DNA from 3 places in the Allobosea sp. GW821-FHT10B12 genome. Region 1 is predicted to be linked to each of the others. Evidence: riboswitches for the same ligand, from Rfam matches in the RefSeq annotation. Region 1 holds a riboswitch; each other region holds the start of a gene.
What was found. A riboswitch is a leader RNA that binds a small molecule or an ion and turns the genes downstream of it on or off. The one in region 1 is predicted to bind cobalamin.

Region 2: another riboswitch for cobalamin. It lies ahead of AC07O0_RS22235 (class I SAM-dependent methyltransferase); the one in region 1 lies ahead of AC07O0_RS21445 (ABC transporter substrate-binding protein).
Region 3: another riboswitch for cobalamin. It lies ahead of AC07O0_RS17280 (CbtB domain-containing protein); the one in region 1 lies ahead of AC07O0_RS21445 (ABC transporter substrate-binding protein).

Annotation. Positions count from the first base shown of each region.
Region 1 is NZ_JBWKNL010000006.1:283,931-286,180, forward strand. Features, by position in the region: gene AC07O0_RS21440 (FecCD family ABC transporter permease) at 1-271, opposite strand, end outside; gene AC07O0_RS21445 (ABC transporter substrate-binding protein) at 268-1,296, opposite strand; cobalamin riboswitch at 1,516-1,725, opposite strand; gene AC07O0_RS21450 (ribonucleotide-diphosphate reductase subunit beta) at 1,819-2,250, opposite strand, start outside.
Region 2 is NZ_JBWKNL010000006.1:442,595-444,844, reverse strand. Features, by position in the region: gene AC07O0_RS22240 (TonB-dependent receptor) at 1-175, opposite strand, end outside; gene AC07O0_RS22235 (class I SAM-dependent methyltransferase) at 172-930, opposite strand; cobalamin riboswitch at 1,152-1,350, opposite strand; gene AC07O0_RS22230 (formate dehydrogenase subunit delta) at 1,476-1,733, opposite strand; gene fdhD (formate dehydrogenase accessory sulfurtransferase FdhD) at 1,742-2,250, opposite strand, start outside.
Region 3 is NZ_JBWKNL010000004.1:551,040-553,289, forward strand. Features, by position in the region: gene AC07O0_RS17270 (DUF1636 family protein) at 1-311, opposite strand, end outside; gene AC07O0_RS17275 (CbtA family protein) at 361-1,116, opposite strand; gene AC07O0_RS17280 (CbtB domain-containing protein) at 1,127-1,300, opposite strand; cobalamin riboswitch at 1,336-1,516, opposite strand; gene cobU (bifunctional adenosylcobinamide kinase/adenosylcobinamide-phosphate guanylyltransferase) at 1,572-2,084, shown strand; gene cobO (cob(I)yrinic acid a,c-diamide adenosyltransferase) at 2,087-2,250, shown strand, end outside.

The sequences.
Region 1 (2,250 bases):
TCGCCCCCGAGAGCGCCAGCGCTCCGCCACAGAGCCCAGCCATCAGTGCCCGGCTCAGGCGATAGTCGAAGATCACACCCTGCTGGATCGCGCTCACCGGAAAATCGAGATTGAACAGCCCGTTGCCGAGCGCCCGCAGCGCGGTGCTCAGCGGGATGCGCATCTCGCCGATCGTCACCGCCAGCGCCACCGAGATGGTGAGCGCGATGAGCGAGGCCAGCCCGATCGCGATCCGCGCCGGCCAGTTCGGGCCGTGGGCGGCGTGACTCAAGGGGAAAGGCCGAAGCCGGAGATCGCCTTGGCGAGCGTCTCGATGCCGTCGACCGTGTCGAGCCCGGCGCGGGTCGCCCCGACATCGAGGACCACGATGCGATTGTTCTTCACCGCATCGAGCTTGCTGGCGACGGGATCGGTCTTGAGGAAGTCGAGCTTCTTCTCGATGTCGTCGGCTGGGAAGCGACGGCGATCCATCTTCACCGTGACGATCACCGCCGGATTGGCACCGGCAATGCTCTCCCAGCCGACCAGCGGCCATTCCTCATTGGTGGTGATGATGTTGCGGGCGCCGAGCTTCGACAGGATATAGGCGGGCACGCCGTTCTTGCCGGCCATGAAGCCGTCGCCCTTGATGTCGCGGCTGGAGAACCAGACCACGACCGGCACGTCCCTGGCCTTGAGGCTGGCGACCGCTGCGACCGCCTTGTCTTCGCGCGCCTTCAGCTCGGCGACGAGCGCCTCGGCGCGGTCCGAGACGTCGAAGATCTGTCCGAACTCGCGGATGTTGCGATAGACCAGCTCCATCGTGAACATCTGGGTGCGCACGCCATCGCCCGCGCCGGAATTGTCCTTGCCGACGCAATCGGTCGGCGAGACGTAGGTCGGCACCTTCACCCCCGCGAACTGGTCGCGCTTGCCGACAATGCCGTTCGGCCCGACATGCCATTCAAACATCGCGGTGACGAGGTCGGGCTCCTGCGCCAGCACCGCCTCGAAGCTCGGATCGTTGTCGGCGAGGCGCTTCACCTTGGCGTTGACCGCCTCATAGGGCTTGGCGACCGGCGAGAACCAGACCGCCGTGCCGACGACGCGGTCACCGAGGCCGAGTGCGTAGAGGATCTCGGTCTGCGTCTGCCCGATCGCGACGACGCGTTTGGGCGGGGCGGCGAAAGTCACGCTCTCGCGACAGTTCTCCAGCGTCAGCGGATACTGCGTCGGTGCTGCGAACGCCGCGCCCGCGACGAGGGAGCCGAGGAGCCCAGCGATTGGCAGTCGGAGACGGCGAGCGAACTGGTGCAGGGTCGGCACAGAAGCAACCTTGATTGTTACAATGTTGCATTTCTGATAGGACTGGCTGCGCTCAGCCGTCAAGTTCCCCGCGATGGCGCGGGCGGCAATCTGCATGAACATGGATCTCATCGCTCCCCGAGATGACGGCAGGAGAGCTGCGCAGCGGCGTGGATGGATGGAGCACATAGCCGCCATCGACACACAGCTCCGGAACACCCCGTCCGAAAGACGTTTTCGACGACCGGGGCAGGTCTCCTGGCTCGCGGGTCGGTGCCGCTTCCGCCCGGCCTTCCCGGCGCGATATGCGCCAGTGGACGATGGGCGGAGAGCTCGCCGCTTACAGTTGCGGGGGCAGCCTCGGCTTCGGCGCAAGGCGCCTCACCGAATTCCCTCTTAGCTCCGGGAGCAACCCGGAGAACCTCGATCGCGGCCCAACCTATATGGGCGCGCCGTACCGTCAAGCACTGTTCGGAAATGCCACCATCAGCGCCATCGAACTGGTGCGATCGCGCTGCCAGTTCAATGCCATGCCTATTCCCAGCTCAGCGCGCCGCCGTTCTGGTATTCGATGACGCGGGTCTCGAAGAAGTTCTTCTCCTTCTTGAGGTCCATCGCCTCGCTCATCCAGGGGAACGGGTTCTCGGTCTCGGCAAAGACGGGGGTGAGGCCGAGCTGGCCGCAGCGGCGGTTGGCGATGAAATGCATGTACTGCTCGCAGAGCGCGGCATTCAGTCCGAGGAAGCCCCTCGGCATGGTGTCGCGGCCATAGGCCGCCTCGAGCTCGGCCGCATCGCGGATCATGCCGCGGACCTCGTCCTGGAAGGCCTTGGTCCAGAGATGCGGGTTCTCGATCTTGATCTGGTTGATGACGTCGATGCCGAAGTTCAGGTGGATGCTCTCATCGCGCAGGATGTACTGATACTGCTCGGCGATCCCCACCATCTTGTTGCGCCGGCCGAGCGA
Region 2 (2,250 bases), 160 kb from region 1:
CGTGGTCGATCACCTGCACCGTGCCGGGAATCTGGCTGCGCGGCTCGGCGCGGCCGGTCGCGGTGACGACGAGTTCGTCGAGCTTGATCTCGGCCTGGGCGAAGGCTGGTCCGATGAGGAGGGCCGTCGTGAATGCCGTGGTGGCGAACAGGCGGCAGCGATGGAAGGCAGTCATGACAGGGTCCAGACGAGGATGGCCGAGCGGCGATGGCAGGAGAGGCGCAGGCCGCCTTCGGTCGGCACAGCCTGCTTGCTGAGATGGGCGAGGAGCTCGGGCCGGCGCGGATCGCCCGGCGCCCAGCCGAGCCGGTCGGCCTGGAAGGCTGCGAAGCCTGGCAGGTCGCGCAGCACGAGCGAGAAGGTCCAGTCGATCGCATCCATCCGGTCGGGCTGGCTGCCCCCCAGCTTCGGCAGGACGAGGTCGATGCCGGGCGTCTTGTCCTCGCCATGCCATTCCCGCGGCAGGCAGGCGGCGAGGATCAACCCTTTCGGGCCCTTCTGCGCCGGCACGGCCCAGACGATCTGGCGGCGCGCCCATTGCCGACAGCGTGCGAGGAAGGCGAGCGGATCATGGAAATAGCCGGGCATCGTCGCCGCCAGCACGGTGTCGGCGGGCGCGCAGGCGACGCGCTCGTCCTCCCAGCCGAACGGGATGACGAGGGGCCGCTCCGGTCTGAGCGCGAGGCGCGCCTGCATCACCGGCGACGGCTCGATCGCCGTCCAGGCACGGCCGGGTTCGAGCAGCGCCGAGCCGAGCTGGCCGCCCCCGGCCCCGATATCGACGAGATCGCCAATGTCCGAAGCCAGACGGCAAATGAGCGGCGCCACATGTGCCGCATAATCCGAGGTGTCGATCGCGCTGGCATAGAGCGCGAGCGGGTCGAGCGGACTGTTGTTCTGCCCGGCGGAGATAGGGAAAGCAGAGGTCATGACGCGTCTAAGCACGATATGTTATATCATTACAATACACTCGGCTTGTGAAAGGCGTGCCCGGCCCTGTTCGAGACCAGGCCTCGCAGCCTGCGCTTTCATGCATCGTCACCGTCGTCAGCCCCTCGCTGTGCGCAACAGGGCTGCTTGGGAGCGCGGCAATGACGGCGGCGGAAGCGGCCGAACATGCCAGCGATCCGCCGGACACCCCGCCCGCGCGACATCAATACGCCGTCGGGGCAGGTCTCCTGGCTCGCGGATCAGCGCTCCCGACCGTCTTCCCAGCGCGAGCGCCAGTGACGTTGTGATCGGAAACTCACCGCTTACAGTTGCGGGGGCAGCTCCGGATTGGGCGCGAACGCCGCACCGGATTCCCTCTTAGCTTCGGATCGCTCCGAAGACCTCGACGCGCATCAACCTATATGGCGCGATTGTGGCGTCAACCCAGGACGCGAGTTGTTCGAGGCCGGCAGTCGGGTGATGTTGAAACTGTCGCCGCAGGCGCTGCATTGGCGATCGGCATGATTGAGCGGCCGGCGCGGCCGCTACCTGCTCGGCGCGGGCCTTACCTTGGCGCGCGCCTGCCGCACGAGCGGCGACAGCACTGACGCATCCGCCTCGAAGCCGGTGCGGAACTCCTCGCGCATGCGCTTCGTCCAGAACTGGTTGATGTGGTCGGCGATCGCGGCGACCGCCTGCTCGTCCGGATAGGACTTGAAGAAATCGCCGATCTGGTTGGCCATGAAGGCGAGCTTGGCGAGATGCTCGCCGGCATGGTCATGGCTCATCGTTTCGGCGCTCATAACCTCTGTCATCTCGCTATGCTCTCCACGCTGTCAGCGAGGCGTCCGGCGAAGACGGTCGCGGAATCGGAACGCGCGATGCAGACCAATGTCAGGCCGAGCGCGTTCGCCCGCTCGATCGCCAGCGAGGTCGGCGCCGAGATCGCGACCAGGGTGCCGGCGCCGAAGATCGCCGTCTTCTCGACCATCTCGAAAGAGGCGCGGCTGGTGACCAGCACGAAACCGTCGCTCGCGTCATGGCCGGCGCGCAGGCGAGCGCCGATCAGCTTATCGAGGGCGTTGTGACGCCCGACATCCTCACGCACCGCCAGGATCGCGCCGCCGCGATCACACCAGGCAGCGGCATGGACCGAGCGGGTCAGGCGGTTGAGTTGCTGATGGTGGTCAAGCTCGGAGAGCGCCCTGGCGATCGCTTCCGCTGCGATCGGAGTACCCGCACGGCATGCGGCCTGCGCAGTCGGCAGATCGGTCAGGGTCTCGACGCCGCAGAGGCCGCAGGCGGTGCGGCCGGAGAGAT
Region 3 (2,250 bases), on a different contig from region 1:
TTCTCCGCCCCGCTGACGATCTCGTCGAGATGAAGATCGGCGTCGAGATCGCCGATCAGATAGGTCCATTTGCCCTCGGCCGCGAGCGCGATCGTGCAGGGTCGCTTACAGACGGAGAGGCATTCGACCGGGACGACGGCGATGCCACTGCCGGCCAGGCGTTCGTCGAGCAGCGCCGCGAGGCCGATGCCCGGCTGGTCGTAGCCTTCCGGGAGATCCTCGCGCTGGCGCCGGCAGACGGTGCAGACATGGATGGTACAGCCCGGCTTCAGCCGGGCATCAGTCGCGAGGGCGAGATCGCCTTCGAACATCAAAAACGCCTCCTTGTTCTGGCGCGGTCGTCGCCGGCCGCGCGAGGCGTCAGGCCGCAGCCGTCGCGGCGCTACGACGAGCAAGCCAGGGCCAGAGCACGCCGACGACAAAGCCGGTGACGAGCCAGAGCGCGGCCTGGATGGCGAGCGAGAGCGCGGCGAAATGGGCGGCGATTTCGGCCGGCACCTTGCTTTCCGGCGCGGCCGGGTGCGGTGCGCCGATCAGGTGCGGCAGCAGCAGCGCCAGCACGGCGAGCGCCCGCGCCCAGGAGGCCTCGACGCGCAGGAAGACGAAGAGCGCGCCGGCCGTGACAACCGCCGTCAGCAGCCACCAGAGCTGGCGCTGCTGCAGCTCGGCTGCGGCCGAGCCGGGCAACTCAGGCGCCAGCCCCATTGCCGGAGCGAGACCGAAGGCAAGGAAACCGCAGATAGCCCAGGCGAGCGCCCGGCGCTGGTCGATGTGTTCGTTTGCGGCGATCATTCCGGCGAGGAGCAGTGCGGCAAAGCCGATCGCGGTACCGATCGTTACCAGGCTGGTGAAGGCGGTGCGCTGCAAGCCGTCCTGCGGCTTCCATTCATGCTCGCCGGTATGGTCCGCCCCGGCTTTCGGGTCGTTATGGGCGAGAATGATCTGGGCGTCGCCCGAGAAGGCAGCCTGCATCGGCCCCGGCTGCGACCGCAACGCCGCCTCATAGGTCTCGGCCTTGAGGATCAGCGGGGTGGTGGTGACGTGCTGGAGCGCCGAGATCAGCAACCCAGCCAGAAGCCCGGCCAGGATGCTGACCGTGAGAACACGCGTGACCATGTGCTTCCCCTCAGTGGCAGGGGAAGGCGAGGCCGTGACGGGTGTCGTGCGCCGCGTTGTGGACAGTGGACGAGGCGGCGAAGCCGACGGTGTAGATCAGCACGAAGCCGAGGATCAGCGCGGCGACGACGGCTTTCGCGCGCTCCGAAACGCTGGCCTGGCTGGTGACGGTAGCCGTATTCATCTGGTTCTCCTTGGCCACCCCACCGGCAGCCTGCTGGACGACATCGAATGACGGCAGGTCTCCTGGCTCACGGCTCGGTGTCCTGCTCCGCCTTCCCGGGGAAACCCAGTGGCCGATGGCGCAGGACGCGCCGCTTACAGTTGCGGGGGCAGCCGCGGCCTTTCACCGCGTTCCCTTTTCACCTCGTTGTCGAGGCACCGTCACCGACGATCATTAGCCACAGGCGCGGTGCTGTGCAATGCACGCGTCTATCTGAAAGCGAATGGCAGTCATGACCCGTCCCCCGCTCACACTCGTCCTCGGTGGCGCCCGTTCCGGCAAGAGCCGCCATGCCGAGGCGCTGATCGAGGCGCTGCCGGCGCCCTGGACCTATATCGCGACAGCCCAGGCCTATGACGACGAGATGCGCGCCCGCATCGCCGAGCATCGCGCCCGCCGCTCGCGTGACTGGCAGACGGTCGATGCCCCGGTGGCGCTGCCCGAGGCGATTCGCAACGCGCCGGCGGGGCAGCCGATCCTCGTCGATTGCCTGACGCTCTGGCTGACCAATCTGCTGCTCGCCGAGCGTGACATCGCGATCGCGACCGGCGAGCTCGTCGCCGCCTGCCGCGAGGCGAGCGCGCCGGTGGTGCTGGTCTCGAACGAGGTCGGGCTCGGTATCGTGCCGGACAATGCGCTCGCGCGGCGCTTCCGTGACGAGGCCGGCCGCCTGCATCAACGCCTTGCGGCGCAGGCCGGGCGCGTGGTCTTCATGGTTGCCGGATTGCCGATGCAGGTGAAGTAGCGATGGACGAAACTGACGACGCGGCCCGCCACAAGGCGAAGATGGAAAAGCGCAAGGCGGTGCAGGACGCCGAGGTCGCGGGCAAGACGCTGGAAAAGGGCCTGCTGATCGTCAACACCGGCCCGGGCAAGGGTAAGTCGACCGCCGCCTTCGGCCTGATCCTGCG